4 regions of the Rhodomicrobium sp. genome follow, and region 1 is predicted to be linked to each of the others. Evidence: predicted binding sites of a transcription regulator. Region 1 holds the regulator's gene; each other region holds the start of a gene.

Region 1 (7,374 bases):
CCAGCGTCATGATGTCGGCGAGGATCTGACAGGGATGCGAGCGATCCGACAGACCGTTGATGACCGGCACCGTAGCGTGCTCGGAAAGCTCGATCAGCGCCTCATGAGAGGTGCAGCGCATCATGATCGCGTCGACGTAGCGAGACAGCACGCGCGCGGTGTCGGCGATGGTTTCGCCGCGCCCGAGCTGCATGTCGTTGCTGTTGAGCACGATCGTCTCGCCGCCGAGCTGCCTCATCGCGACGTCGAACGAGACGCGCGTGCGCGTGGACGATTTCTCGAACACCATCGCAAGCACCTTGCCCTCCGCAACCTTCGGCCACGCCGAAGGAGGGCTGGTCTTGATCAGCTTCTTGAGCGTGTGCGCGTTGTCGAGGATAAGCCGGAGCGTATCGAAGTCGTAGTCGTCGATGTCGAGAAAATGACGCGGAGCCGAGGGCTCTTTGATCGCCGAATTACGCTGGAAGTGTAGCATCGAGCCTCGCACATGCGCTTTCTATCTTTTCGCACGCCTCTTTGATTTCGGCTTCCGTCACGATGAGCGGTGGCAGAAGTCTGACGACGTTATCGCCCGCGGACACCGTGAGCAGCTTCTCTGCAAAAAGCGTGCTAGAGACGTCCGTGCTGGGCACTTTACATTTTAGTCCGAGCATGAGTCCCTCGCCGCGTATGTCGGTGATGATACGTGGGTGACGGTCTACGATTTCAGCAAGCCGTTGCTTGAAAAGCAAGCTCATCTCTTGGACATGGCCCAGAAATTCCGCCTTTGTCGCGATGTCGAGCACGGCGTTTGCCACGGCCATCGCAAGCGGATTACCGCCGAACGTCGAGCCATGGCTTCCCGCCGTCATGCCGGAGGCCGCTTTCTCGGTCGCAAGACATGCGCCCACGGGGAAGCCGCCGCCGATCCCCTTGGCGATGCCCATGATGTCCGGTTCGATTCCCGCCCACTCATGCGCGAAGAACTTGCCGGTACGGCCCACGCCGGTCTGCACCTCGTCGAGAACAAGAAGAAGGCCGTGCTCGTCCGCGATCTGGCGAAGCGCGCGAAGAAACGGCCAGCCAACGGGGCGGACGCCGCCTTCACCCTGAATCGGCTCGATCAGAAGCGCGGCCGTTTCATGCGTGATCGCGGCGCGCAGAGCTTCGAGGTCGCCCACGGGCACCTGGTCGAAGCCGTCCACCTTCGGGCCAAACCCCTTCAGATGCTTTTCCTGATTGCCCGCGGCGATGGTCGCCAGCGTGCGCCCATGGAACGCGCCTTCGAAAGTGATGATGCGCCAGCGCTCCGGCTGCCCATTATAGGAGTGATACTTGCGCGCCATCTTGATGGAGCATTCCATCGCCTCGGCGCCGGAGTTGGCGAAAAACACCTTATCCGCGAAGGTCAGCGCGCAAAGCCGCTCCGCCAGCCGTTCCTGACCGCGCACGCGATAGAGGTTCGAGGTGTGCCAGACCTTGTGCGCCTGCTCCGTCAGCGCCGCGATGAGATGCGGATGAGCGTGCCCGAGAGCGTTAACCGCGACGCCGCTGCCGAAGTCGAGATATCGTTCCCCCGCAGCGGTTTCGAGCCACGCGCCTTCGCCGCGCTCGAATTCGACATTGATCCGCGCATAGGTCCCGAGAACCGCAGACATTTTTCCACTCGTTTTCAAATTAAAAAAGCCGCTCCGTCTGGCGGGCGGCTCAGGCTCGTGAGCTTATTTTCCAACAGTTCGCGGCAGTGTCAACCGGCATAAAAGACACAGCGCACCCCAAATGTAACGATTTACGCCTTCGTTAAGGTTTCTGAAATTTGTCGGACCGGCTCTTTTGTGCAATTATGCTCCCATGAGATGGAGTGGTGCCATCGCCTTCCGAAATGCGCGTAGCCGCATACACCACCTCGCATAGTATCGATGCGAAGCTTGTATCTCAGTGAAATGCGTTCTCGATAGCCCTCGTGGAGGGTACGCCCCGAGTTTCCGGGCGTCGGGATTACGCTTGTGTCTCCTTGTCTTGCGTTAGCGCCCGTGGCCCCGCTGGTCATCCGTCCAGCGGTCACGACCTTATTCGCGGTTCGTCCGCCGGAATGAACGAGGAGCTAAAATTTATGAGTTGGACAGACGAGCGTGTTGAACTCTTGAAAAAGCTTTGGGCCGACGGCTTGAGTGCAAGCCAGATCGCTACGAAACTTGGGGAAGTTACGCGTAACGCTGTTATTGGAAAAGTACATCGCCTCGGACTCGCCGGCCGCGCGACCACCTCGCGCATCAGAACGGCCCGTCCGCGATCGAATATTGCACTTTTCCCTGCGCGGTCGCCGCAAGTTCAATATCGTACCTTCGGCAACACGGCACTGAAGATTGCGCCGGAGCCTGAGCAACGCAAGCCAGCAACCATTATTCCGCTGACGCTGCCGGATCTGGAGCCTGCACCCGAAGGATTGATCCGCTTGGTCGATCTGAAGGAAAACATGTGCCATTGGCCGATCGGCGATCCCATGGAGGAAGGTTTTCACTTTTGCGGACGCCGGAAGAATTCCGGAAGCCCGTACTGCGAACACCACTCGGCGATCGCATACAACCCTGTCGCCAAGAAACGCCGCGCCATGTGACCGGCGCAACTCATCTATACGGTGAGTCGCAAAGCTTGATCGAAACTTTTGTTGACGATGTGCAGCATTGTTTTGATCTGTGGCTTTTAAGTTACAGAATACAGCGGGGAGTGAAGCCGGGGCCGCAAGCCTCGGCTTCCATCTTTTCGGAAGCTCGGCCGCCGCTATTCGGACAGGCTCTGCCCCGGGAATTTCTCACCCAGCGCATAACCCGCGCCGCGAACGGTGCGGATCGGGTCTCTTTCCTTGCCGCGATTGATCGCCTTGCGCAGGCGGCCGATGTGCACGTCTACCGTGCGCTCGTCCACATAAACGTCGCGCCCCCATACGCCATCCAGCAATTGCGTGCGCGAGAATACGCGGCCAGGGCTTTCCATCAAAAATTCGAGAAGCTTGAACTCGGTCGGGCCGAGCCGCACCTCGCGACCGCTTCGCATCACGCGATAGGTTTCGCGGTCCAGTTCGATGTCTTCGACTTCCAGCGTCTGCGAAATGCGCTCGGGCGCGGCCCGGCGGAGGATCGCCTTCACGCGGGCCAGTAGCTCGGGCACCGAGAACGGCTTCACCACATAGTCGTCCGCGCCGACGGTCAGGCCGCGAATGCGGTCCGCCTCTTCTCCGCGCGCCGTCAAAAGCAGGATGGGGATCGAACGCGCCGTCTTGCCCGAGCGCAAGCGGCGGCACAGTTCGATGCCGGACAGGCCCGGCAGCATCCAGTCGAGGATGATCAGGTCCGGCGGGTCTTCACCGATGGCCACTTCCGCCTCGTCGCCCCGCTGCGAGATCGATACGGAGAACCCTTCCGCTTCCAGATTATATTGCAGGAGGAGAGCAAGGGCTTCTTCATCTTCGACAATCAGGATCTTGGCATTCATCGTCTGCTTCTGCTACCCCGCACCTTCCAGCGCCCGTCCATGCTGTGACCGTCTCAGCGCGCCGTCACGCATCCTGCTCCGTCAGCTCTTCACCGACGCGAGGCGCCCGAGCGTCAGCGAACTTGTGCTGTCTGCCTTCGGGCGCTCATCGCCAAGCGCCTTGCCGTGGATCAGGAAATAAATCGTTTCCGCGATATTCGTCGCGTGATCGCCGATGCGTTCGATGTTCTTTGCACCGAACAGGAGATGCGCGTAAACGCTGGCGCTCTGCGGCTCGTCCATCATCGTCGTCAGCAGCTCGCCGTAGAGCGAGTTATACATGGCGTCGATCTCGTGATCGCGCTGCCAGACTGCAAGAGCAGCGTCCGCGTCCCGCTGCGAATAGGCGTCGAGCACATCCTTCAGTTGCCGCAGCGCCGCCTCGCCGATATGCACGAAGCCCGTCATGACCTGATTCGGTCGAGGTTCGGCGGCGATGGCGATGGCGCGCTTGGCGATGTTCTTCGACAGGTCGCCGATACGTTCGAGGTCGAGCGCGATGCGTATCGCGGTAACGATCTGCCGGAGATCCGATGCAACCGGCGCTCGACGGGCGATGATCGAGATGGCGAGTTCGTCGACGAGTCGCTCCAGCGTGTCGATGCTGCGGTCGTTTGCCAGCGTCACCTCGGCGAGGTCCGGGTCGCGATGGTAGAGCGCGTCGATGGCCTGCCCCAGGGCTTGCTCGGCAAGGCCCCCCATCTGGGCGATCATCGTGTCGAGCGACTTGAGTTCCCCTTCGTAAGATCTGTCGGCGTTTCCAGACACTACCGTTTCCTCCGGTGCGTTCGCGCGTCCAGGAAGCGCGCCGACCTGTTATCAGCGTCTCGGGCCGACGGGGCAGCGTATCCACCCTGCGCCACCTGCCCTGTGCCGCCGCGAGACGCGGCGCATCAGGTGCAGGCCCCGTGACACTAGCCAAACCGCCCCGTGATATAATCCTGCGTGCGCTTGTCCTTGGGGTTCATGAAGATCTGATCCGTCGTGTCCTCTTCCACAAGGTAGCCCAGATGGAAAAAGGCCGTGCGCTGAGAAACGCGTGCCGCCTGCTGCATGTTATGGGTCACAATGACGATGCAGTAGTTTTCGCGAAGCTCGTCGATCAACTCCTCGATCTTCGCGGTGGCGATCGGATCGAGCGCGGAACACGGCTCATCCATCAGAATGACTTCCGGGCTGACCGCGATTGCGCGAGCGATACAAAGGCGCTGCTGCTGGCCGCCCGACAAGCCGGTGCCTTCGCCGTCGAGGCGATCCTTCACTTCGTTGAAGAGGCCGGCCCGTTGCAGGCTTCTGACAACGATTTCTTCGAGATCGGCCTTCGACTTGGCAAGCCCGTGAATGCGTGGACCGTACGCCACGTTCTCGAAGATCGTCTTCGGAAACGGGTTCGGCTTCTGAAACACCATGCCGACACGTGCCCGCACCTGAACCGGGTCGACATCGGGAGCATAGATGTTCTTCCCCTGGACCAGGATTTCGCCCTTTACCCTCGCCGAGGCGATGGTGTCGTTCATGCGATTGAAACAACGCAGGAACGTGCTCTTGCCGCAGCCCGAGGGACCGATGAAGGCCGTGACGCTCCGATCCGGGATGTCGATGCCGACGTTGAAAAGCGCCTGCTTTTCTCCGTAGAAGACCGAGACGTTGCGCGCGTTGACCTTGTAGTCGACCGGCTGTCCCGCTGGCAAAGCCGAAGGAGCGGGGTTGGAATTAAGGGCACCCGGTTCGATAGAGAAATCTACCATTTGCGTTCGTACCTTTTCCGCAGGACCATGGCGATAATGTTCATGACGGCGAGAATGCCGAGCAAGACGATGGTTGCGCCCGCTGTCTTTTCAACAAAGCCGCGTTCGGCCTCCGTCGCCCACATGTAGATCTGCACGGGCAGCGCCGTCGCGGGATCGAGCGGCGATTGCGGTACGTCCACCACGAAGGCAACCATGCCAATCATGAGGAGCGGAGCCGTTTCGCCGATGGCCTGGACGAGGCCGATGATCGTTCCGGTGATGATGCCGGGAAGCGAGAGCGGCAGCACGTGGTGGAACACGCTCTGCACTTTCGACGCGCCAATCCCGAGAGCCGCCTCGCGGATCGACGGCGGCACCGCGGTAATCGACGCACGCGTCGCTATGATCACGGTCGGCAACGTCCGAAGCGTGAGCACGAGCCCGCCGACGATCGACGCGGAGCGTGGCAACCCGGCGAAGTTGATGAACACCGCCAGACCGAGCAGACCGAAGACGATCGACGGCACGGCCGCGAGGTTATTGATGTTTACCTCGATGATGTCGGTGAAGCGGTTCCGCGGCGCGAACTCTTCGAGATAGATGGCGGCGGCCACCCCCAAGGGCACCGACAGCAACACCACGATCAGCATGATGTAGAACGAGCCGAGCAGCGCCACCGCAAGTCCCGCCGTTTCCGGCTGGCTCGACGCCGTGTTGGTGAAGAGGCCGGTGTTGAAAGATTTCTGCATCGTTCCCGACGCCGTCAGCTTGTCGATCCACGAAATCTGCTGATCGGAAATCTGCCGGTTCTGCTGGGGCAATTCGCGGTCGATCTTGCCCTTCGCGAAGGCGTCCACGTTGCCGCTCGCAAGAACCCAGACATTTTGCGTGGTGCCGATGATCCTGGGATCGGCGGCAACCATGGCCCGGAGCTGCGAGTCGACGTCACGCGAGAGGAGCGCGTTCGCCGCCTGACGCTGCGCGCGATTTGCCCCATCGATGCCAAGCTTGCCGTAAAGCGCCTGGTTCGCGAGTTTCTGGTAATTCGCCTGAGCGAGCGCGCTTGCGCTGCGCGTGCCGTCCGGGTCGATCTCGGCCGCATCGAACTTGATCGGCAGTTCGATCGATGTCTGGAAGAATGCCGTCCAGCCATCGCGGATGATGGTGCCGAAGAGGATGACGAGGAAAGACAGACCCAGCGCGATGGCAATCAGGCCGTAAGCCTGAAATCGCAGCTCCTCGCGGCGGCGCCTGCGCATCAGCGCCGGATTATCGAACCGGCTGACTTCCTCCGCAGCGTCACTTTCAGACATGCTGGGATCTTGGGCGACCGCGCTCATTCGTATTGCTCCCGGTATTTCCGTACGATGTAGAGGGCGTAGACATTCAAGCCCAGCGTGAGGATGAAAAGCGTAAACCCGAGCGCGAACGCGACGAGCGTCTGCGGGGTGTTGAATTCAAGGTCGCCCGTAAGCTGGCTGACGATCTTCACCGTGATGGTGGTCACGGACTCGGCCGGGTTCAGCGTGAGGTTCGCCGCGATGCCCGCTGCGAGCACCACGATCATCGTTTCGCCGATGGCGCGCGAGGCCGCAAGCAGGATCGCGCCGACGATGCCGGGCAGCGCGGCTGGCAAAACCACGCGCTTGATGGTTTCCGATTGCGTCGCGCCGAGTCCGTAGGACCCTTCGCGAAGCGCATTCGGGATGGCGGAGATGATGTCATCCGACAGCGACGACACGAAGGGGATGATCATGATCCCCATGACGATGCCCGCCGTGAGCACGCTGGTCGGCTGGATCACGAGCCCGATCTCGGACCCGACGAAGTTGAGGAACGGGCCGACGGTCACCACAGCGAAGAAGCCGTAGACGATGGTCGGAATACCCGCCAGCATTTCCAGCGCGGGCTTCACGGTCGCGCGCACTTTCGGGTGCGCGTATTCCGACATGTAGATGGCGGCGAGCAGTCCGATCGGCACGGCGACGACCAGCGCCACGAAGGAGATGTAGAGCGTGCCCCACATGAGCGGGAGCAAGCCGAACTGTCCCTGGCCTTCGGTATCCCCCGCGCCTGCGAAGCGCGGATCCCACACTGTGCCCGTCAGGAAGTCGAGGATGGATACGTGCTTGAA
Region 2 (7,374 bases), on a different contig from region 1:
CCCCGCCGTGGCCCGCGCCGCCATGGAGTCGGGCGTCGCCACACGCCCCATCGCCGATTTCGCCGCCTATCGCGAGAAGCTCGTGCGCTTCGTGTTCCGCTCGGGCCTCGTCATGAAGCCCGTGTTCGAGGCGGCGAAACGCGCGCCGAAGCGCGTCATCTTCGCGGAGGGCGACCGCGTCAAGGTTCTACAGGCAGCCTATCAGGTGCTGTCGGAAGGCATCGCGCAGCCGATCCTCGTCGGCAGCCGCAAATTCATGGAAGAGCGCCTGCGCGACCTCGCATTGCCGATGAAGCCCGGCGTCGATTTCCAGGTGTTCGACCCGACCGAAGATGCAAGCGTCGACGATCTCGCCGCAGCGTACCACCGTCTCACCGACCGCAAGGGCATCACACGCTCGGATGCGCGCGTCGCCGCGCGTCGGCAGAACACCGTGATCGCGGCGATGCTTCTGAAGCGCGGCGACGCGGACGCGTTGATCTGCGGCACGACCGGCCGCTTCGACAGGCACTTGAAGGACATCGGCGACATCATCGGTTTGCGCGCGGGCGTCAGGAATTTCGCCGCGCTGAACGCGCTCGTGCTCGAGTCCGGCACGTTCTTCGTCGCCGATACGCAGGTCAACTACGACCCGACCGCCGAGGAAGTGGCGGAAGCCGCTTCTCTCGCGGCAAAGCAGGTGGCCCGCTTCGGCCTGACGCCGAAACTCGCCTTCCTTTCTCACTCGAACTTCGGCAGCGGCAACACGCCAAGCGCGAAGAAGATGCGGGAGGCGCTGCAACTTTTCTGGGAGCGCGAACCGGGTGTCGAGGCCGAGGGCGAGATGCATTCCGACATGGCGCTGGCGGAAGGTGTGCGGCGCGAGCTGTTTCCCTATTCGAAGCTCGAAGGGGAGGCGAATGTGCTCATCATGCCGTCGCTCGATGCGGCCAACATCGCCTATAACGCGATCAAGGTGCTCGGTTCGGCCATCTCCATCGGCCCGATCCTGCTCGGCGCGGCGATGCCCGCTCATATCGTGACGCCGTCCGCCTCCGTGCGTGGCCTCGTGAACATGACGGCGGTGGCCGTCGTCGGTGCGGGCGAAAGCCGGGAGGCGGACTGAGACCCGTCAAGATCGCGCGGCGGGCTCGAAGCTCACGCTCCCGCCGCGCTTTGTCGCTCCCTATCTCACCACGGGGCCCGATCCGGGGCATGCCCATTTCCGGCCCATCGCACACAAGCGACGCATGCGCGCTTCCCTGATCTTCTGCTTCTTGTACCAGTCGGCGGATGCGAAGGGCGGGTAGTAGCATCCACCCTTACCGTCCGGAAGCGAGCCGCCGCTGCAGGCAGCCCAGGCGGCGCCGCTGAAGCAGACGGTCATCGCGGCTGCCGCGATCATTCGTTTCATCGTTTCCTCTCCTGTCGGTATTTTTTGGCGCGCTGAACGCGATTGAAGGGAAACGCGTTTCTCGCGCGTTGGCTCACGGGCTCGCCCAATGCATCGGCAAACGACCGCGGATGCCTTGCGAGGCATTAACGGAAACGAAAAAAGCCCGCGTAAAACGCGAGCTTTCCCCAATGAGCGGCAGCCTCCGGGGCCTAAGCCCCGGGGCGAAGTTTTCTTAGTTGATGATGTCGCGGCCCTTCGTCTCGCGCAGGAAGAGCACGCCGAGGACGAGGGTCATGATCGCCACGATGATCGGATACATCAGGCCGGCGTAGATGTTGCCGGTCGAGGCCACGATGGCGAAGGCGGTGATCGGGAGGAAGCCGCCGAACCAGCCGTTGCCGATGTGATAGGGCAGCGACATCGCGGTGTAGCGGATGCGGGTCGGGAAGAGTTCGACGAGCATCGCCGCGATCGGGCCGTACACCATCGTCACGAGGATGACGAGGTAGACGAGGAGAGCGACAACGGCCCAGCTCACGCCTTCGAGCGAAGACTTGGCCGGATAGCCCGCGGTCTTGAGCGCCTCGGCGAGTTCCTTCTTGAAGCGGTCGCCCTGAACCTTCGCGTCGGGGCCGGCTGCGTCATAGGACTGCACTATCGTATCGCCGATCTTGATCGAGGCTGTGCCGGTCGCGCCCGTCTCGTTGATGTAAGGCACACCGGCCTTCACGAGCGAGGACTTCGCAACGTCGCAAGGCGAGGTGAACTTCGACTTGCCGACGGGGTCGAACTGGAGACGGCACTGGCTCGGATCGGCGACGACCGTAACCGGTGACGTCTCGATGGCCTTGGCAAGCTGCGGGTTACCGGCATGGGTCAGGAGTTCGAACACGCCGGGATAGGCATAGGACCCGAGGCCGAGAGGCTTCAGAAGGCCCGTCGGGTAGTAGGTGAGGATCGCGAGCAGCAGACCCAGCATGATGATGGGCTTGCGGCCGATCTTGTCGGAGAGCCAGCCGAAGATCACGAAGAACGGCGTGCCGATAAGGAGCGCAATCGCGATCATGATGTTCGACCAGTAGGGATCGACCTTGAGCGTCTGCGTCAGGAAGAACAGCGCGTAGAATTGGCCCGTGTACCAAACGACGGCCTGACCGGCCGTGAGGCCGAGAAGCGCGAGAAGAACGATGCGGCCGTTGGTCCAGTTGCCGAACGCTTCCGAGAGCGGAGCCTTCGAGGTGCGGCCCTCTTCCTTCATCTGCTTGAAGACCGGCGATTCGTTCAGGGTCATGCGGATCCAGACCGAGATGCCGAGCAGCACGATGGAAACGAGGAAGGGAATGCGCCAGAAGCCGTATTCCGCCGCGAACGAGGCAGCCTTTTCGGCAGCGGTATCGCCGGGCGAGAACTGGCGGCAGAGCAGGATCACGATGAGCGAGAGGAACAGGCCGAGCGTCGCCGTCGTCTGGATCCAGCTCGTCCGGTAGCCGCGCTTCGTGGGTTCCGCATGCTCAGCCACATAGATCGCCGCGCCGCCATATTCGCCGCCGAGTGCCAGACCCTGCAGCAGGCGCAACCCGATCAGGATGACGGGTGCCGCGACGCCGATCGTATTGTAGCCGGGGAGGATGCCGACGAGGAAGGTCGACAGGCCCATGATGAGGATGGTGATAAGGAAGGTGTACTTACGGCCGACGAGATCGCCGAGGCGGCCGAACACGATGGCGCCGAAGGGGCGCACGAAGAAGCCCGCAGCAAAGGCGAGCAGGGCGAAGATGAACTGACCGGACTCGGTCAGGCCCGAGAAGAAGTGCGAGCCGATGATGGCCGCGAGCGAACCGTAAAGGTAGAAGTCGTACCACTCGAAGACCGTCCCGAGCGATGACGCAAAGACCACCTTGCGCTGTTCCGCCGGGCTTATTTCCCCGGCAGGCGTGTAGGCTCTTCCTGCTGCGATGTCTGTCACTAAACCCTCCCAATCTTGGATATGCGTCTGTTTTCGAAAAACCGGACAAATGGCGGTTGCCGGAGGCGTTTCCGGTGCGCGAATACATCGCAGATTTAGCATAGCTCCCATGCGACGGAGCTAAGACATTGGGGCTAAGACTTTCGGACTACCGTTGAAAACAAAACGGAAAACTTAAAAATACCCACGAAAGAGGGGGGAAGGGCGCCGCCAGACCGGGACCTTATCCATTCGCGCCTTGCATGTCTGACATGACCGGGAATCAGTGCGTCCCCTGTGCCGTTCGGGCGTCGACACATATCTGTGACAAGGCCGTCGTAAGAGGGAAGCCAGGGTTTGCCGATCGGCTGGCAACCCATCACGGAGCACGACATGACATCACGGACCGTCGCTGTTGCCCTGGGGTTCGCGGGCATTGCAGCGCTGTGCGCACCAGCGGAGGCGCAGAGCATCAAACAGGCTCAGGACAGCTATTTTCTCGCGGCGAAAGCGGATCTCGAAAAGATCCTCGCGCGCCAGCCCAACACGAAAAAGGCCAAAAACATTATCCTTTTCGTCGGCGACGGCATGTCGATTCCCACGGTGACGGCGGCGCGCATCCTCGACGGCCAGCGGCGCGGCGGCGACGGCGAGAGCAACTCGCTCGCCTTCGAGACGCTTCTTCCCTACGTGGCGCTGTCGAAAACCTACACGCATGACAGCCAGGTGGCGGACTCTGCGCCGACCGCGACCGCGATGGTTTCCGGTGTGAAGTCGGTCAACGGAACCATCGGCGTCGATCAGCATGTCGTGGTAGGCAATTGCGCGAGCCAGAAGGGCAACGAAGTCACGACGATTTTCGAACTCGCGGAAAAGGCCGGGCTTTCGACCGGCATCATTACGACCACGCGCATCACCCACGCGACACCGGCTGCCGCCTACGCCAAGACTGCAGGGCGCGATTGGGAAGTCGACACGAACCTGCCCGGTCCCGCGAAGGCGGCAGGTTGCAAGGACATCGCAACCCAGCTCATCGAATGGCCGGCCGGCAATGGTTTTGAAGTGATTTTCGGCGGTGGCCGCTCGTACTTCCTGCCGAAGGAAGCTGCCGATCCCGAGTACGAAGGCAAGACGGGTGCCCGCGCCGATGGCCGCAATCTCGTCGAAGAGTGGCAGCGCAAATACAACGATGGGGTGTATGTCTGGAACAAGGCGCAGTTCGATTCCATCGACCCGGCCAAGACGGGCCATGTGCTCGGCCTTTTCGAGCGCAGTCACATGCAATACGAGGCGGAACGCGAGAAGGACAAGGCGGGCGAACCCTCGCTCGCGGAGATGACCACCAAGGCCATAGACCTTCTATCGCAGAACAAGGAAGGCTTCGTGCTGATGGTGGAGGGTGGCCGTATCGACCACGCGCATCATGACGGCAAGGCCGGTCTCGCGCTTCTCGACACGCTGGCGCTCGACGAGGCGGTAAAGGCTGCCTACGCCAAGGTCAATCCCGAGGAGACGCTGATTATCCTCACAGCGGATCACAGCCACGTCTTTTCGATCTCGGGCTATCCCAAGCGCGGCAATCCGATCCTCGGCCTCGCCGGTTATGGCCTCGACGGCAAGCCCTACACCACGCTCGGCTATCTGAACGGTCCGGGGGCAAAGGCGAACGAGCCGCGCGCCGATCTCAACGGCGTGGACACAACCTCCCTCGACTTTCGCCAGCAGGCGCTGATTCCGCTCGACGCGGAATCGCACGCGGGCGACGATGTGGCGATTTTCGCCCAAGGGCCGTCGGCGCACCTCTTCCAGGGCGTGATCGAGCAGAACATGATCTTCCACGTCATGACGCACGCTTCGGGCCTTCTGGAGAAGGCGGGCACGGAGTCTGCCGCCGTGAAGTAGACAGTCTCGCCGCACGGGGGGATACGGCGCAAGCGAGACGGGAGACGGCCGCCCATGGCGGTCGTCTTTTTTGTGCCCCGGCTCAGGCCGACATCAGCCGCGCTTCGATGAAATCGAGTTCGCGGACGAACTTGCGCGCCACTTCCTCCGAAATCTGCCGGGAGCGCCGGAGGCGAAGAATCTCCATGCGCTCGGCCCGGATCGCTGCGAGACGAAGCTCGCGTTCGATCTGGTAGGCGCGGCGCACCGCTTCGCGGCCTTCGCCGTCGGCCGACTTGTCGCGGATGCGCTGTCGGTAGAAGTCGCCGATGTTCGCCGCGACATCTGCGTAGAGAGCCGCGTCTTCGAGATCGTCTCCCCCGGAACGCTTGTGCGTCTCGATGGCTCTCAGCGCGGCTTCGGCGACGAGACTTCGAGCCATGTCCTCTTCTTCTTCCCGCGCCGGTTCCGGCGGAAGCTTGAGTTTGCCGAGGAGAAACGGCAAGGCGATGCTGGCGATGACGAGCGACACGATGATCACGCCCGCCGCGAGGTAAATCGCGAGGTCGCGGGCAGGAAACGGCGTAAGCCCGTCCTCCATCACGAGGGGAAGCGTGAGGACACCCGCAAGCGTTATTGCCCCCCGCACGCCCGCGAGCGCGGTGACGGCGACGAGGCGCCAGCCCGGCTTCCGGATGACTTCGCCCCGAAGCGCCGCGCGAAAAAGCGTGAAGCGCAGCGATACCCAAACCCAGACGAGACGGAGCGCGATCAGCGCGGCGCTTATGGCGACGACGTACATCATGAGCCACGCCGGATCGCTGTGCCCTGTATCGCGCACCACCTGCGCGGCTCCCGCGCCGATGGTGGGCAACTGCTCGCCGAGAAGCACGAAGATCACGCCCTTGACCGCGAACTGCACCGTATCCCACACGGCGGCCCGGCTGACCCGCGTCAACGCCATGGCCTGCCCGGTCTGCTCCGCGTAGCTCATGGTGATGCCGGCGGCCACCGCCGCCAGAATGCCCGAACAATGGAAATGCTCGGCCAGAAGATAAGCGCCGAACGGAATGAGAAGGCTGATGAGGATCTGCGTGCCGGGGTCTTCGCCGAAGGTACGGGCGAACCAGTTTTTCGACCGTGTCACCGCCCATGTGACACCGGTGCCGATGGCGATGCCTCCCGCCGCGAGCCAGACGAATGTGCCGGTTGCATCGATGAGCGAGAATGTTCCGGTCAGCGCCGCGGCCACGGCAAACTGCATGCAGACGAGGCCGGATGCGTCGTTCAGGAGCGACTCGCCTTCGAGGATGTGCATGAGCCGCCTTGGCACGGGAACGCGCTGGGCAATGGCGGACACCGCGATCGGGTCCGTCGGCGATACCACGGCGGCGAGTGCGAAGGCCACCGCGAGCGGCATCGACGGGATGAGCCAATGCACAAACAATCCGACGCCGAGCACCGTAAAGATCACGAGGCCGAAGGAGAGTTCCAGGATGGTCGTCGCGTCGCGGAACAGCCCTTCCTTCGGGATGCGCCAGCCGTCGAGAAACAGCAGCGGCGGCAGGAACAGCAGGAAGAAGATGTCCGGCTTCAGCTCCACGCCGAGATCCGCGATGTTGGCGATGCCCGCGCCGAGTGCGATCTGGACGAGCGGCAGCGGCAACGCGACAGGGAGCGCGCGCGACACCCATCCGCTCAGCACAACCGCGAGTGCGAGCACGAGGGCGGTCGTGATCGTGTCCATTTTCCTACCTTTCAACGGCGCGCTGGTCTGATCGGCTCGCGCCGGAGCGTTGCGTGGAGGTCGAGGTACGGCCGCAAGCGCAAGCCTGCAACTGTACCTCGGTCTGACTTGCGTCAGGCTACCGTGTGGAAACCATTGTCGGCGAACACAACGGAGCCGTTCGTCGAGGCGCCCGCATCGCTTGCAAGGAAAGCGGCCACGCGGCCGATATCCTCGATGCTGACGAGGTGATGACCGGGCGTGCGCTGGCGGACTTCATCGAGAAGCTCATCGAAACGTCCGATGCCCGAAGCCGCGCGTGTCTTGACCGGACCTGCGGAAATGGCGTTGGCACGGATGCGCTTGTCCGCGAGGTCGGCGGCGATATAGCGGACTGTCGATTCGAGCGCGGCCTTCACCGGGCCCATGAGGTTATAGTTTTCGACG
Region 3 (7,374 bases), on a different contig from region 1:
CGGCTATCGGCCGTACCCCGAGAGGTCCGAGACCATCGGAACAGGACCGCGACAGCAAGGCCCCGTCTCGCCGGTGGCGGAAAGGCGACGCTCAGACCCCCGCCGCTTCGCGGAAGCGTGCACGCGGATCGTAGGGGTGCTTCTTCGCCCACTCCTGCATGAAGCGTTCAAGCTCGGGGTCTATCGCGGGCGGCAACATGATCTTCAATGTGATGAGCTGATCGCCATGCGTGCCGGTACGCGCGTTTGTGACTCCCTTGCCGCGAAGCCGCAGCACCTGACCGCTCGACGCGCCCTTCGGGATCGCGACCGTCACGCGCCCGCCGATGGTCGGGACCTCGACACGACTGCCAAGCACCGCCTCGTGAAGCGAAACCGGCAGTTCCAGCGTGATGTTGTCGCCGTCGCGCGCAAACAGCGGATGGGGCTGTATCTTCAGTTCGATGAGCGCGTCGCCGGGCTCGCCGCGCCCGGCGCCCGGGCCGCCCTTGTGGCGAAGCCTGAGCGTCTGCCCGCTCTCGACACCCGCCGGCACCGTGATGTCGAGCGTCTCGTTATCGGGAAACTGCACGCGCTTCTTCACGCCGTTGACGGCTTCGAGAAAGCTGATTTCGAGGTTGTAGCGGTAGTCCATGCCGCGCATGGTGAAGGCGCCGGACGGCCCGCGTCTGCCGAACAGGTCGCCGAAGATGTCGGAGAAATCTCCGCCGCCCGAGCCCCCATTTTGATAGCCGCCGAAGCCTTCGTATTCGCGGCTTCCGCCGCCTGCGCCGTAATCGCGGTAGAACTGGTGAGCGCGTTCATTGCCCATCGAGTCGATCTCGCCGGCGTCGTACCGCTTGCGTTTCTCCGGGCTCCCAAGCACGGCGAAGGCCGCCGACACGCGCTTGAACTTCTCCTCGGAGACCGGATCTCCCTTGTTCTGATCCGGATGCAGATCCTTGGCGAGCTTGCGGTACGCCCGACGGATCTCGTCGTTCGTCGCGGTGCGCTTCAGCCCTAGAACAGCGTAGAGATCTTGATCCATGGAACGTCGGGTGCAGGAGTGTGTCAGCGTTGCGAACTATGCAAAGACCGTTACAGAGCGACGGGAGTCAAGCTTAACTTATCCCCGCCGGGGCCGTCCTCAACGCGGACGCGCATTATCCCCCGAACAACCCCCCGAAAAATGTCTGTTTGACATGTTTAGACACAACCACCTCGGGTTGCAACGCCATCTCGCGCGCGACGGAGCGCAGGCGCCGGCGTAATTGCTCGCCGTCGAGCGATTCGAGCTTCGTCGGCAAGGACAGCACAAGCTTGCCCTGCTCACAAAGAAGCGTCGTCTGCGGGAGCAGGCCCTTCATTCCCGCCGTCAGCGTATGGGCGAGGCGAACCGTTTGCCCGATGATCAGCGCACGCTTCTGGAGCGGGCGCGGCAGAAGATGTGCAAGTTTCGGCATCAGCTCGCCTTGAAGCTTCCGCTCGTAGCGATGGTAGACGCACAGCGCAAGGAAGGCGCGGCCAGGGTGATCGATCCCCGCGAACGCCGATTGCGAGATGAGAACAGCGCTCTGCTCGCCCCGGTAATCGGGATGCGCGCGCCAGGAAATGTCCGACAGAAGGCAGGCCGCGTGGCGCAGGCGGCGCTCGTCATCGTGTTCGTGCTCGTTGGAGCGCGCGAAGAGACCGTCCGTCCATTCGATCAGTTCGCGCCCGTGCTGGAGTGAGCGCGCGCGCATGGCCGCAACCGTTTCGCACGCCGAGAGCAGAGGATCTTCGGCGCGCTCCGCCTCGCTGAGAAGCCGGTAGATCGTGCCTTCGCGCACGCCGAACGCCGAGAAGATCACGTCGGAAGGCTGCATCTTGCGGATCAGCGAATTGAGGAGCAGCGCGCCGAACGGCACCGTTTCCTCGCGTCCCGCCGACATGCCCGCGAGCCGCTTCAGCCCCGTCGGCGAGTTGTTGGCATAGCGCGCGGTAATTTGCAGCGCCTTTCGCGCATCCATCTTGTAGCCGTGCACGGCGGAAAGCGGATAGTTCGTCTGGGCCATATGCAGCTTGGCGAGCGCACGCCACGTGCCGCCGATCGCATAGAAATTTTCGCCGCGCACATGGTTGAGCCACTCCACCGAGGCAAGCGCGTCCTCAATGATGGGAATGGCTTCGGTCTTCTCGCCATGTGTCCTCTCGGCCAGCGACAAACTTCCGAGCGGCAGGGAAATCTTGTCGGACAGCGTTTCGCCATCGATGCGCACAAGCTCCATGCTCCCGCCGCCAAGGTCGCCGACGATGCCGCGCGGATTCACGAACCCCGCGCGAACGCCCGTGGCGGCAAGCTCCGCCTCTTCGGCGTTGCCGATCACGCGGATCGGGACGCCGCAGGCCTCCTCCGCCTTCGCGAGAAATTCCGGGCCGTCCTCAGCCCAGCGGACCGCTGCTGTCGCGAACGGATGAATGTCGCGCTCGCGGACGCCGCAGATGTCGGCGAGCTTGCGGAAGCGCGCCAGCGAGGCGAGCGCGCTTGGCACCGTTTCGGGATTGAGGCGCTTCAGTTCGTTGAGATAACGGCCGAGCCCGCACATCGCCTTTTCCTGAAAAAGAGGCGTTGGAGCGCGGGTGAGCCTTTCATACACGACAAGGCGGATGGAGTTCGAACCGATGTCGATGACGGCCACCGGGCGCGCGCCAGGCAACCGCCCACTTATCGAACCGAGCGTCGAATTATCCACAAATCATCCTCGTGCGCTGGGGCATGGGTTTGCTTGACATTGCTGCCCGCCTTCAAGCAGGGCGTGCGCTTCACCCATGACACTTGTTGAAGCCCGTGAAGGCTGGAGTTTTACATTCGATCCGGCCGCCGCAGCCGGTGGCTTGATGTAATTCTCTGCGTCAGGCATGCGGCGCCGATGCGACCGCGAAACGTCGCGGGAAATTCTGCTTGAGTGCGCCGCCGCGCCCGGAAAGGCTGGGATTGGTCATGAAATACTCATGCGCGCTGAAGGGTTCCTCGCCGGGCTTCAGATGAAAGCGCTGGGAGCTGCCATCGCTCTCGATTTTCCAGCTCTGGAGATTATCCTTCAGATTGGCGATCATGATCTGGTCGAGAACCTGTTCGTGGACGGTTGAATTCGTTATCGCGGTCATGGCCTCGACGCGCCGCTCAAGGTTGCGCGGCATCATGTCGGCGGAACTGATATACACGTGCGCATCCTCGGATGGCAATCCGTGCCCTGCCCCGAAACAATAGATGCGTGAATGTTCCAGAAATCGTCCGATGATGCTTTTCGCGCGGATGTTTTCGGAAAGTCCGCGAATGCCGGGCTTGAGGCAGCAGATGCCGCGGATGACGAGGTCGACGGGTACGCCCGACAGACTCGCCTCATAGAGCGCATCGATCACCTCGGGATCGACGAGCGCGTTGAGCTTCATCCAGATCGCGGCGGGGCGCCCGGCCTTGGCGTGAGCGATCTCGTTATGGATCTCCTCGATGATCCGAGCCTTGATGCCGTGGGGCGAGATATACATGCGTTCGAGGTTGTTCGGGCGGCTGTAGGTCGTCACGTAATTGAAGATGCGCGACACGTCACGGCCGACAGCCGGGTCGGCCGTGAAATAGGACAGGTCCGTGTAGATCTTCGCCGTCGCCGGGTGATAATTGCCGGTGCCGATGTGGCAATAGGTGCGAAGCTCGCCGTTCTCCTTGCGCACAACCTGCCCGAGCTTCGCATGCGTCTTGAGATCGAGCTGGGTCAGGCCGTAGACCACGTGCACGCCCACCGCTTCGAGCTGCTTCGCCCATTCGAGGTTGTTCAATTCGTCGAAGCGGGCGGTCACTTCGATCATCACGGTCACGCTCTTGCCCGCCTCGCGCGCCTGCCGGAGCGCCTCCACGATGGGAGAGCGTTTCGACGTGCGGTAGAGCGTCCATTTGATGGCGACGACATCGGGATCGGATGCGGCCTGCCGCAGATATTGCAGCACCACGTCGAACGACTCGTACGGATGATGAACGATGATGTCCTTGGCCGAGATGGCCGCGAAACAGTCATTGTCGAACTCGGCGATCCGTTCCGGAAAGCGGATTTCAAAGGGCTTGTAGAGCAGATCCGGCCGGTCGTTCACGATAAGTTGCGAGACGTCGGCGATGGCGAAAAGCCCGTCGACCGGCACCACGTCGTCTCGCCCGATCTTGAGCCCGGCGATGATGAGTTCGCGCGCGGGCGCAGGCAACGACGCGCTCATTTCGAGCCGGATCACCTCGCCGAGCTGGCGCCGCACCAGCGCCTTGCGGAGCACCTTCTGAAGATCCTCGCTTTTTTCCTGAAACTCGATTTCGCTGTTCCGCAGCGGCCTGAAGAGGCCGACATGCCTGACCTTGAAGCCCGGCAACAGCGTGTGCGCGTAAAGCGCGATCAGCACTTCCATCGCGATGAAGCGGATCACGGGCTTGCCGCCCTCGCCTTCCGTCTGCGGCAGTCGGATGAAGCGATCGAGACCGTTCGGGATCACGACAAGCGCATACATCAGGCGCGGTTCGCCCTCGAAATCCGAATCGCGGACGAGAGTGAGTTCCCGCGTGCATTCCAGCACGAGCACCAGTTCCTGACTCTGCACGTGCGGGAAAGGATGCGCGGCGTCCACCGCCACGGCACTCAGCGCCGAAAAAACCCGCCGCATGAAATAGATTTCGAGCCAGTCCCGTTCCGCGTCGGAAATCGACGCCGCGGTGGCGATCTGGATGTTCTCCTGCTCCATGTCCTCGCGAAGCGCGTTCCAGCGCTCCTGCTGGATCGCGGAAAGCGGAACGACGGATTCGTTGATCTTGTCCACCTGCTGCTTCGGCGTCAGTCCGTCGGGCGAGACTTCAACGATTTCGGTCGCCGCCTGTTCGTGCAGACCCGCCACGCGCACGCGATAGAACTCATCGAGGTTGGAGCCCGAAATCGCCAGAAACCGAACGCGCTCCAGAAGGGGGTTGCGGGTGTTCGCCGATTCCTCAAGGACGCGCTTGTTGAATGCGAGCCACGACAATTCCCTGTTGAAGAAGCGTTCCACGCCAAAGGCTTCTATTCTGTCCCGGTATGTGGGGGCAGGTTCGGCTTCGGCGATTTTCATTTCCATGATCTCCGTTTTGGCGTCCTTGTGACGCGTGAATTGCGCACTCAGAGCTTGGAAGCGCTTTGTGACATGACGAACACAAGACACCGAGGCAAAACGCCGGAAGGCACGTTTCGCTCGCAGCGGTCGATGGTGCGGACGTTCACGCGACGAACAAACTGAACTTAAAAAGATGACGCCGCGCCCGCACCGTCGCAAGAGCTTCTTCCGGCGGATTTGCTCGGGCGATCCGGCGACGCAAAGGCGTTGGCACCTGTCGGCGCAGGGCGGTCCTGCGCGGCCCTCGGGGCGCGCGGCTTCAGATGCCGTCGTCCGGCTCGTCGTCCCCGCTGTCCGGTCCGCCCCCCGCCGCCTTCAAGACCTTGGCCGCGAAGCTGCGCGTGATCCGGCGGCGTTCGGCCAGCGCCGCCTTGTCGAGCAGAGACGCCACGGCATCCGCCGCCGCCATCGAACGCTCGATGCGCTGGACGAGATAGGCAATCACGTCCGGGGCGATCTCGATGCCGCGATCGCTGAAATGCTTCAGGAGAAGCGCGGCCAGATGCTCCTCGTCCGGGGGCTGAATTTCGGCCGTTGGATAGGAGCGGATGCGCGAGCGCAGATCCGGCAGCGCGATCCGCCAGCTTCCGGGCGGCGTTCGCGCGGTCAGGAGAATGAACGAGCCGTGTTCGCGCGCCAGGTTCAGATGATGAAACAGCGCCGTCTCGGGCAGCCCTGACGCGTCCACATCTTCCAGAACGAGCGGCTGCCAGGGCGCGGCCCAAATGTGACTTCCGAGAAGCGCGGGATCGGCGAATGCCGCGTTCGCCCGCGCGCTCCAGATATGGGCGAGATATGTCTTGCCCGATTGCGGCGGGCCCCAGATGACGGCCGCAGGCGCGTGCCAGTCCGGCCATTGGCCGACGAGGCCGAAGGCGCGGCCGTTTCGGGCCGTCACGAAGAAATCGCCCTCGTCATAGGCGAAACGCCGGGGCAGATCGAGCACGAGCTGGGATGACATCAACCGGCCTCAGCCGATGGCCGCTGTCTTGCGCGGCTTCGTGCCTTCGACCGCTTCCACTGCGGCGCTACCCTTTTGCTCGTCATAAATTTCGCTTTCCTGATATTTTCGGATCGCAAAGCGCACCAGCACGCCGATGACCGCTGCAAGCGGTACCGAGATCAGAAGGCCGGTGAAGCCGAGAAGATAACCCGACGCGACGAGCGCGAAAAGAAGCCATACCGGATGTAGCCGCACCTGATTTCCGACGATGTTCGGCGTCAGCACGTTGCCCTCGATGACTTGTCCGAAGATGAAAACCCCGACAACGAGCGCCACCATGGCGTAATCCGGCGCGAATTGAGCAAGCGCAACACCGCCTGCGACCAGCAAGCCGCTCGTCGAGCCGAGGTATGGCACGAAGCTGACGATGCCTGCGAAAAGGCCGATGAGGAGGCCGTAATTGAGCCCGATCAGGCCAAGCGTCACCATGTAGAACACCGACAGGATCGACAGCACGATGAACATCCCGCGCAGATAGCCGGAAATCGTGTCGTCGACCTCCCCCGCAAGTTTGCGGATCGTCGGAGCGTCCCGCTTCGGAAGAAGGCTGTCGACGGACGCGAGCATCTTGTCCCAGTCGCGCAGCAGGAAGAACGTCACCACCGGCGTCAGAAAGAGAAGCGCGAGCGTGTTGAAGAAGGCGAGGCTGCTTTCCGCAAGGCTCCGCAGATAGCCCGCGACCACGCCAGCCACATCCTGTGCCTGCCCCTGCGCCGCGCCCGTACCCTCCTGTTGCTGGACCGTGCTCTGAATGGACTTGATATATTGCGGGTAATGCTCCCAGAGATAGGCGCGCGCGCGCTGATAATAGCCCGGCAGATCCTGCGCAAATTGCCGAAGCTGATCGACCAGCGGAGGAATGAGCAGCGCGAAGATCGCGACGAAGATCAGGATCAGCACCGCGATGATCGCAAACGCCGCCGCGCCGCGATGGACGCCGATGCGGTTTAGCCGATTGACCAGCGGGTGAAACAGGTAGGCGAGCACGAACCCCGCCGCGAAAGGCATCAGCACGTCGGCGAACACCATGAGCCCCATCGTGCCGAGGGCGACGACCGCCACCCAGAACGTTGCATGCGGGGAGAGACGGATCGTATTGTCCATGCTGACGCTTTACTCCCTGAGCCTGATGGCTTTTCGCCTGGAATCCAAGCGATAGGTTTATTTATCGTCCGTTCAATGCGCCGGCGCTGCCGCCTGTCGAAGCGAGGGCCGCTCGCATCAACGTTCGA
Region 4 (7,374 bases), on a different contig from region 1:
CCGTGCTCGTGATGTCCACGATGCCTTCCGCCATGCCGGCGGCGGGTGCGCCTTCCGTCGCGCCGAGGCTCTCCACCGTGCGATAGTGGCCCACGCCTTTTTCCGTAAAGAAGCGGCGCGTCAGCATGGGATATTTCGTGGCGATGCGAAGCCGCCTGCCGTGCTCGGCGGTAAACAGCGCGCCCGCTTCTTCGAGGTCTGCCATCGTTTCCACGTCACGCCAGCAATCGGGCACGGCGACGACGACATTGGCGTGGCCGAAGCCGAACTTCACGAGGAGGCCCACGCGCTCGTCGGCATCGGGGATCTGCTCGCGCACAAGATCTTCGCCGGTGACGCCGAGATGCACCCGCCCGCTTTGCAGGTGCCGTGCGATCTCGCCCGCAGAAAGAAATTCCACGGCGACATCCGGCACGCCCGTCATCGCGCCTTTGTAGCCGCGCGCGTCGCCCGTCTTCTCGATGGCGACACCGCCCCTGCGAAACAGGTCGAGCGTATCTTCCATCAGCCGCCCCTTGGACGGCACGCCGACGATGAGCTTGTCCATGCTATCTCCCCGAGGCCGCGACGAGCAGCCGCTCGGTATGGATTGCAGCGCCTACGGCGGGCACGTCGCGCGCGCCGCCGGAGAGTGCGCGGATGAGGCCGTCATAACGACCGCCGCCCGCGATCTGCCGTTCCACGCCTGCCGCATCGATCCGGAACACCATGCCGGTGTAATACTCGAAATGCCGCCCGAAATCGGCCTCGAAGATCACCGGGGCGCAGCCCGCGAGCTTCTTGATGCCGCCGAGCAGCGCCCGCGCGTCGTCCATCACCGGGCCGAGGTCGAGCGACGCCTCAGCGGCGAGAGACGCGATGCGGTCGAGCGCTGTGTCCACGTCGCCGCGCGTCGCGAGATAGTCGCGCGCGAGCCGCACGGTTTCGGCTGAAAGCGGCAATTCCTGCGCATCTGCCGCCTTGTGCTGCAGGCGCTTCACGATTTCGGCCGGGCGGCGCAGACCGATAAACGGCACGCCTTCCGTATCGAGATGGGCGAGGAAGCCGTCTTCGGTGAGCGCCGTTTCCGGCAAGGCGGGCGCGCGGTCGGCCTGCGAGCGTGAAAGGATATCCAGTTCCTGCGCGAAGGCCTGCCGCCGGAAGGCGCGGGCGAGGCGGTCGCGCCAGCGCTGCGGCATGTCGAGCGCGTTCAGCAGCGCGCGGACGAGGCTGATATGGCCGACGCGGATCGTGAAATCGAGCACGCCGCAGGAGCGCACCGCGTCGAGCGTAAGCGCCATGACTTCGAGGTCGGCCTCAATGCCGCGTGCGCCGTAATATTCGATCCCCGCCTGGCGGAATTCGCGCGTGCGCAGCCGCTCGGGCTTCGTTTGAATGCGGAACGCGGGGCCGTTATAGCTGAATTTCGAAACGCCATCGCCCGCGCCGCGCTCCAGAAACACGCGCGCCACGGGGAGCGTGAGGTCGGGACGGAGGCAAAGTTCCTCGCCGCTAGGGTCGCTGAAGATATAGGTTCGCGCGCGAAGTTTCTCGCCGATGCGGTCGAGAAAAAGGCTGGCCGGTTGGATGAAGGCTGGAGCCACGCGCTCATAGCCCTTCGCCGCGAACAGCGTCATGATGGTCGCGGCCTGCGCTTCGAGCGCCCCGAATTCCTTTGCGCCTTCCGCCGTCACGCCTTGGCCTGCTCTTCGATGAGGTTCTTCACAGCGGCGACGAGATCGCCCTCGCTCACGGAAAACTGCGCGGGGCGCGCCTCTTTCCACTCGGCATGATCGGCAATTTCGCCGGAAAGCCGCGAGCCTTCCAGCAGATCCTTGATCGTGACTTCGCCCTTGGCGCGTTCGTCCTCGCCCTGAATGATGACGCACGGGCTGCCGCGTTTGTCGGCGTATTTCATCTGCGCCTTCATGCCCGCCTCGCCGACATACATCTCGGCTCGGATGCCCGCATCGCGAAGCTGGCGCGCCATGCGTTGGTAGTCGCCGACGCGCGCTTTGTCCATGACGAGCACGACCACCGGACCCGCCGCCCTCGCCGCGCCGATCTTGCCGAGATGCGAGAGCGCCGCGTAAAGCCGCGACACGCCGATGGAAAAGCCGGTGGCGGGCACGGGCTGCGAGCGGAAGCGCGAGACGAGGCCGTCATAACGACCGCCGCCGCCGACCGAGCCGAAGCGCACGGTCTGGCCGTTTTCGTCCGTGGCGGGGAAGGTGAGTTCCGCCTCGAAGACGGGGCCGGTGTAATATTCGAGGCCGCGCACGACTGTGGGATCGAAGCGGATGCGGTCGTCGCCGAAGCCTGAGCCGCGCACGAGTTCCATGATGGCTGCGACGGCCGCGTCGGCGGGCGCGTCGCCACTGAGGAGCGCGAGCACGGCGTTCGCCTGCGCCGATGTGAGGTCCGCGCCGGGCGTGAAGTCTCCGCTTTCATCCTTGCGGCCCTTTCCAAGCAGATCGGACACCCCCGGGATGCCGAGGCGATCGAACTTGTCGACGGCGCGCAGCACAACGAGACGCTTTTTCTGGTCGTCGATGCCTGCGGCATCGAGAACGGTGTCGAGAAGCGTGCGGCTCGACACTTTAATTATATAGGAACCTCCGAGACCGAGCGCGTCGAGCGTATCGGAGGCGAGCATGCACATCTCGGCGTCGGCGGCCGGGTTCGCGGTGCCGACCGTGTCCGCGTCGAACTGCATGAATTGACGGAAGCGGCCGGGGCCGGGCTTCTCGTTGCGGTAAACGTAGCCCGTCTGATAGCGGCGGAACGGCTTCGGCGTGGCATCGAAGTTCTGCGCGACATAACGCGCGAGCGGCGCGGTGAGATCGTAGCGCATGGACACCCACTGCTCGTCCTCGTCCTGAAACGAGAACACGCCCTCGTTCGGGCGGTCGGTGTCGGGAAGGAATTTGCCGAGCGCGTCGGTATATTCAAACGCAGGCGTATCGAGCGGCTCGAAGCCGTAGCGCTCGTACACCTCGCTGATGGTGCCGAGCATGTGCTTCAGCGCGCGGAGTTCCTGCGCTTCGACGTCGCGCATGCCTTTCGGCAGCCGCGCCTTGACCTGTGATTTCGATGGCTTCTTGTCGCTCATGCGGAAAGGAATGAAGCCGACTGTCGGAGAGCGCAAGACTTTTGTGGGGATTGCGGCGACGCGCGGCGGCCAAAGAGGGGCGTGTTATAAGGGGCGCGCGGAGCGACAGGAAGGAACGCGGTAGGGGAGGGTGACGGCGTTGTGGCCTGAGCGGCAGGTCATGCCCTGCCGCCTTGGCCCGTTTCGGAGGTGTTACGCCCTGAGAGCGACGTCCTCTCCGGATTTGAACTTTTCTATCTTCTCCTTGAGAAGGAGCTTACGGCGCTTTAGTTCGGAAACCTTCAACCCGTCGACGAGAGGCCGAGCCATTTCAAGCTCGATCTGCCGCTGAATGGTCTGGTGCTTCTCTTTGAGTTCCTCGATATGCGCAATAAGGCTCATTTCCGGCCTCCACTTTTGTTTAACCCTCCTATGGCAATCCCAATTTATGGCGAAAAAATGACATAATTGGCGCCAAGTCATGACGAGGTTGCATGGCGCATAATCGGCAACCTGGAATTCCTTGCAAATTTGCGCCATATCTTAACAAATTCCTTCGACCGTCTTCAAAATCCCATGAGAATCTTTCCAATCCGTGCTACACGTTGCGGATCGAGGAGATTGCGCTTTTTCGGAAATTCGGGATTCGTGCTATGATGAAATTCGTAAGCGATTTTTCGGGGCCGAGTATTTTTGGCGTCATCCCCGGGGGTTTGATGAACACTTCGGAAGATGGAGGTGTGCGCCAGAAACTCGCACAGCTCAGACAGGAACATCGCGATCTGGACGATGCGATCACGGCGCTTGAGAGCGCTCCGGATCGCGACCAGCTGCGTCTTACGCGTCTCAAGAAGCGCAAGCTCTTTCTCAAGGACAAGATCGCGCGTTTTGAGGATCAGCTTCTGCCCGATATCATCGCCTGACTGTCGGATTGCCGGCGGTCCCAGAAAGACACAAAGCCGAGCGTCCTTCGGAATCGGCTGCGAAAGCGGGGTGGCGTCCCGGTCTTCTTCCCTGCTGACAAGCTCGCGGACAACGAGCGCGAATGCCCAAAGAGCGCATCGCAGCCTCGTAATGTAGACCTGATGAAAATGCCTCCCGCTCGGGACGCGGTCTCAAGCTCATTGCTTTCAATCGATCCGTGACGCTCGCGTAATAGGGCGTTATCGGCCTGTGTACGCCAGCGCGCAGCTCCGCAGAGCCCGGCGCGCGTGTCCAGAATTGATTGCGCTCAGCCGGCGGTACCCGCGAGGGCGCCGAAAAGCGCTGCATCGATGAGGAGAAAATACGCGATCTTTCAAGCGCCGATCGCGGCCGCCCGCCGAATGCGGCTCACGCCGGATGCCTTTACGCGTCTTCGCCGCCGACGCGGCGCAGGCCCTCATAGGCGACGCGGCTTTCCCGATTGATTTGAAGCGCGCGCTTGTAGGCGACTGCGGCTTCCTTGCGGTCGCCCATGGCTTCCGCAGCCTGACCAGCCGCCGCCCACGCCTCGTAATTGTTGACTTTGTTGGTCCCGGCCACCTGGAAGTCCTCGAACGCCTTCTTGTAATCCTGCATGACCATGAAGCTCTGGCCGCGCGCGAAGTGCGGGTCGGGCGCGTCGGGCCGGTAATTCACGGCGACGTTCAGATCGTCCAGCGCGTTGCGGTGATCGTTCATGGCCTGATGGATCAAGCCGCGGCTGTAATACGGCGCGGGATCGTCGGGCTTGAGTTCTATGGCCTTGGTGAAGTCTGCCACGGCCAACGGATAATTGCGCTGGTCCTTGTAGACATTTCCACGGCCGACATAGGCTCCGGCGTAGTCCGGCTTGATCGCAAGCGCCTGATTGTAGTCGGCGAGCGCAGCGTCATACCGGCCCATCTTCAGATAGATCAGCGCGCGGTTGTTATAGGCTTGATAGAATTGCGGATTGATCTGGATTGCGGCCGTGAAATCGGCGATGGCACGCTCGCCATCACCCGCCTGGCCATAGGCTGTGCCGCGCAGGTTAAGCGCGCTCGCATCTCGCGGGTTCTTCGCGAGAACCTGTGAGATGGACGCGATATTGTTCCTCGGGTCGACCTGCGGATTGTTCAGACGGTCGGCGGCACGCTGATCGCTTACCCCTGGGGTTTCGCATGCTGCCAGCGAGAACCCCGCAAGACATACGACACCCGCCGTCAACGCTCTTTTTATCGTCCCCGTCTTCACAATACAGGCTCCACCCTCGCGAAAGGCTCTCAAGTGACGCCACAGTGAGCCCCGAATGGGGCCACAATCGGATGGCGGCGCGAAACCTCTCGCCGGCTGTGTATAATTTGAAACGAAGACTTATCGTGCTGCGGCGCGGCCGGGAGCAACGATGCCTTCTCTCTGAGCCTTCTTCCGAGCGAGCTTGCGGGCGCGGCGCACGGCCTCGGCCTTTTCGCGGGCTCTCTTTTCGGAGGGCTTTTCATAGTAGTTACGCAGCTTCATCTCGCGAAAGATACCTTCGCGCTGCATCTTCTTCTTGAGCGCCTTCAGCGCCTGATCGACATTGTTATCGCGAACGTGTACCTGCACGCTGACTCCCTTGGTTCGAATTGGGCTGGAATAAAAAAGCCCGCACGAGTGCAGGCCATTGCGCGCACTCTATCAGGCTTTACCCTGTCTGTCTATTTCAAGCTTGATGTAGCGCGCGGCGCGCCACGGTAGTTTTCCACCGGTGATATTTGGGTCACATGCCCGAGCTTGCGACCGTCCTTGATCTCCGACTTGCCGTAGAGATGCAGGGACGCCCCGGCATCGCGGCTCAGGATGTCCTGCCACTCCAGCACATCGGCGCCAAGGAGATTCGTCATGACCGCGTCGGAGTGCCGCTCCACGCTGCCGATAGGCCACCCCGCGACGGCACGGATGTGATTTTCGAACTGGCTGATAATGCAGGCTTCCATCGTCCAGTGACCGGAATTGTGCACGCGCGGCGCGATTTCGTTCACGAGAACGTGCTCGCCATCGGGCATGACGAAGAATTCAACGCCAAGCGTTCCGCGATAGTCGAGCGCGGCGGCGATGCGCGCGGTGATCTCCTGCGCGGCGGCCTGCTGCGCGGACGAACATGCGGCGGGGACGATGCTCTGATGCAGAATGCCGTTCCGGTGGCGGTTCTCCGGGCAGTCATAGGCCGACACCGCGCCGTCGGTTCCGCGCACGGCGATGACTGAAATTTCAAGCGCGAAGTCGACCATGCCTTCGAGCACGCAGGCTGCCGAAAAGTCCTTGAATGCGTCGCGAAGCTCCGCCTCGCTCGACACCCGTGCCTGCCCTTTGCCGTCGTAGCCCTCGCGGGCGATCTTGAGGATGCCTCGCCCGCGCTGCGCGAGGAACGCCGCGGCGTCGGCGAGGTCCGCTTCCGTCTCCACGACCGCATAGGGCGCGGTGCCAAGGCCCAGCGCCGTCAGGAAGCGCTTCTCTGCGATACGGTCCTGCGTCACGGCGGCGGCGCGAGCGGGCGGCCATACGGGCGTGCGCAGCGCGGCAACCTCCAGTGCCGCAGCGGGCACGTTCTCGAATTCGAAGGTGACGACGTCGCAATTCTGCGCGAAGTCAGCAAGCGCCGCCTCGTCCGTATAGGGCGCGCACCAATGCAACGACGCGACCTGGAAGGCCGGGCTGTCCTCCTTCGAGGAATAGACGGCCGTCTTGAAGCCAAGTTTTGCGGCGGCTACGGCGAGAAAACGCCCGAGCTGGCCGCCACCGAAAATGCCGATGGTCGAGCCGGGCGGCAAAGGCTCACGGAACGTCATTCGGCTTTTCCGCTACTTTTGCCGAGCGATTTGCGCGCCACGCGTCCACGCGTGCCGCAAGCGCCGCGTCGCCAAGCGCGAGAATCGATGCTGCGAGCAGACCGGCGTTGGTTGCGCCCGGCTCGCCAATCGCAAGCGTGCCGACCGGAACGCCTGCCGGCATCTGCACGATGGACAAAAGCGAATCCTGGCCCTTCAGCACGGTCGTCGCGATGGGAACGCCGAGAACGGGCAATGTGGTGAGCGCCGCTGTCATTCCGGGAAGATGCGCGGCTCCGCCAGCGCCCGCCACGATCACCTTGAAGCCCTCGGTTCGCGCCGACTTGGCAAAGGAATAGAGCCGATCCGGCGTTCGGTGAGCAGAAATAACGCGGGCCTCGTATGAGACGCCGAGTTCGTCAAGCACGGCCGCGGCGGCGCGCATGACGGGCCAGTCGGACTGGCTGCCCATGATGATGGCGACAGGGGGCGGGACATTGGTCATATGAAAGTACAAATCACGGAATTGCGCGCGCCGGAAGCGGCATTGTGATC

What was found. The regulator PhoB, encoded in region 1, activates phosphate uptake and scavenging genes when phosphate is short. The targets are predictions, from matches to a motif close to TGTCATNNANCTGTCAT.
Region 2: QM659_RS12545 (alkaline phosphatase) is a predicted target of PhoB. The motif match lies at 3,644-3,660, and genes of this name have one in related genera.
Region 3: QM659_RS01350 (RNA degradosome polyphosphate kinase) is a predicted target of PhoB. The motif match lies at 5,170-5,186, and genes of this name have one in related genera.
Region 4: QM659_RS12905 (YdcH family protein) is a predicted target of PhoB. The motif match lies at 3,519-3,535, and genes of this name have one in related genera.

What each region holds. Positions count from the first base shown of each region.
Region 1 is NZ_JASGFR010000014.1:51,270-58,643, reverse strand. It holds gene argF (ornithine carbamoyltransferase) at 1-475, opposite strand, end outside; gene QM659_RS07640 (aspartate aminotransferase family protein) at 456-1,637, opposite strand; gene QM659_RS07635 (GcrA family cell cycle regulator) at 2,093-2,596, shown strand; gene phoB (phosphate regulon transcriptional regulator PhoB) at 2,761-3,471, opposite strand; gene phoU (phosphate signaling complex protein PhoU) at 3,553-4,278, opposite strand; gene pstB (phosphate ABC transporter ATP-binding protein PstB) at 4,425-5,258, opposite strand; gene pstA (phosphate ABC transporter permease PstA) at 5,252-6,553, opposite strand; gene pstC (phosphate ABC transporter permease subunit PstC) at 6,577-7,374, opposite strand, start outside.
Region 2 is NZ_JASGFR010000030.1:21,074-28,447, reverse strand. It holds gene QM659_RS12560 (NADP-dependent malic enzyme) at 1-1,105, shown strand, start outside; gene QM659_RS12555 (hypothetical protein) at 1,166-1,393, opposite strand; gene QM659_RS12550 (MFS transporter) at 1,608-3,341, opposite strand; gene QM659_RS12545 (alkaline phosphatase) at 3,714-5,222, shown strand; gene QM659_RS12540 (Na+/H+ antiporter) at 5,305-6,948, opposite strand; gene fabI (enoyl-ACP reductase FabI) at 7,062-7,374, opposite strand, start outside.
Region 3 is NZ_JASGFR010000002.1:91,168-98,541, forward strand. It holds gene QM659_RS01335 (hypothetical protein) at 1-134, shown strand, start outside; gene QM659_RS01340 (DnaJ C-terminal domain-containing protein) at 92-1,027, opposite strand; gene QM659_RS01345 (exopolyphosphatase) at 1,143-2,711, opposite strand; gene QM659_RS01350 (RNA degradosome polyphosphate kinase) at 2,872-5,097, opposite strand; gene QM659_RS01355 (HdaA/DnaA family protein) at 5,399-6,100, opposite strand; gene QM659_RS01360 (AI-2E family transporter) at 6,110-7,246, opposite strand.
Region 4 is NZ_JASGFR010000032.1:15,335-22,708, reverse strand. It holds gene hisG (ATP phosphoribosyltransferase) at 1-547, opposite strand, end outside; gene QM659_RS12915 (ATP phosphoribosyltransferase regulatory subunit) at 549-1,673, opposite strand; gene hisS (histidine--tRNA ligase) at 1,670-3,091, opposite strand; gene QM659_RS12905 (YdcH family protein) at 3,284-3,472, opposite strand; gene QM659_RS12900 (YdcH family protein) at 3,787-3,993, shown strand; gene QM659_RS12895 (tetratricopeptide repeat protein) at 4,418-5,266, opposite strand; gene rpsU (30S ribosomal protein S21) at 5,387-5,617, opposite strand; gene QM659_RS12885 (5-(carboxyamino)imidazole ribonucleotide synthase) at 5,710-6,840, opposite strand; gene purE (5-(carboxyamino)imidazole ribonucleotide mutase) at 6,827-7,324, opposite strand.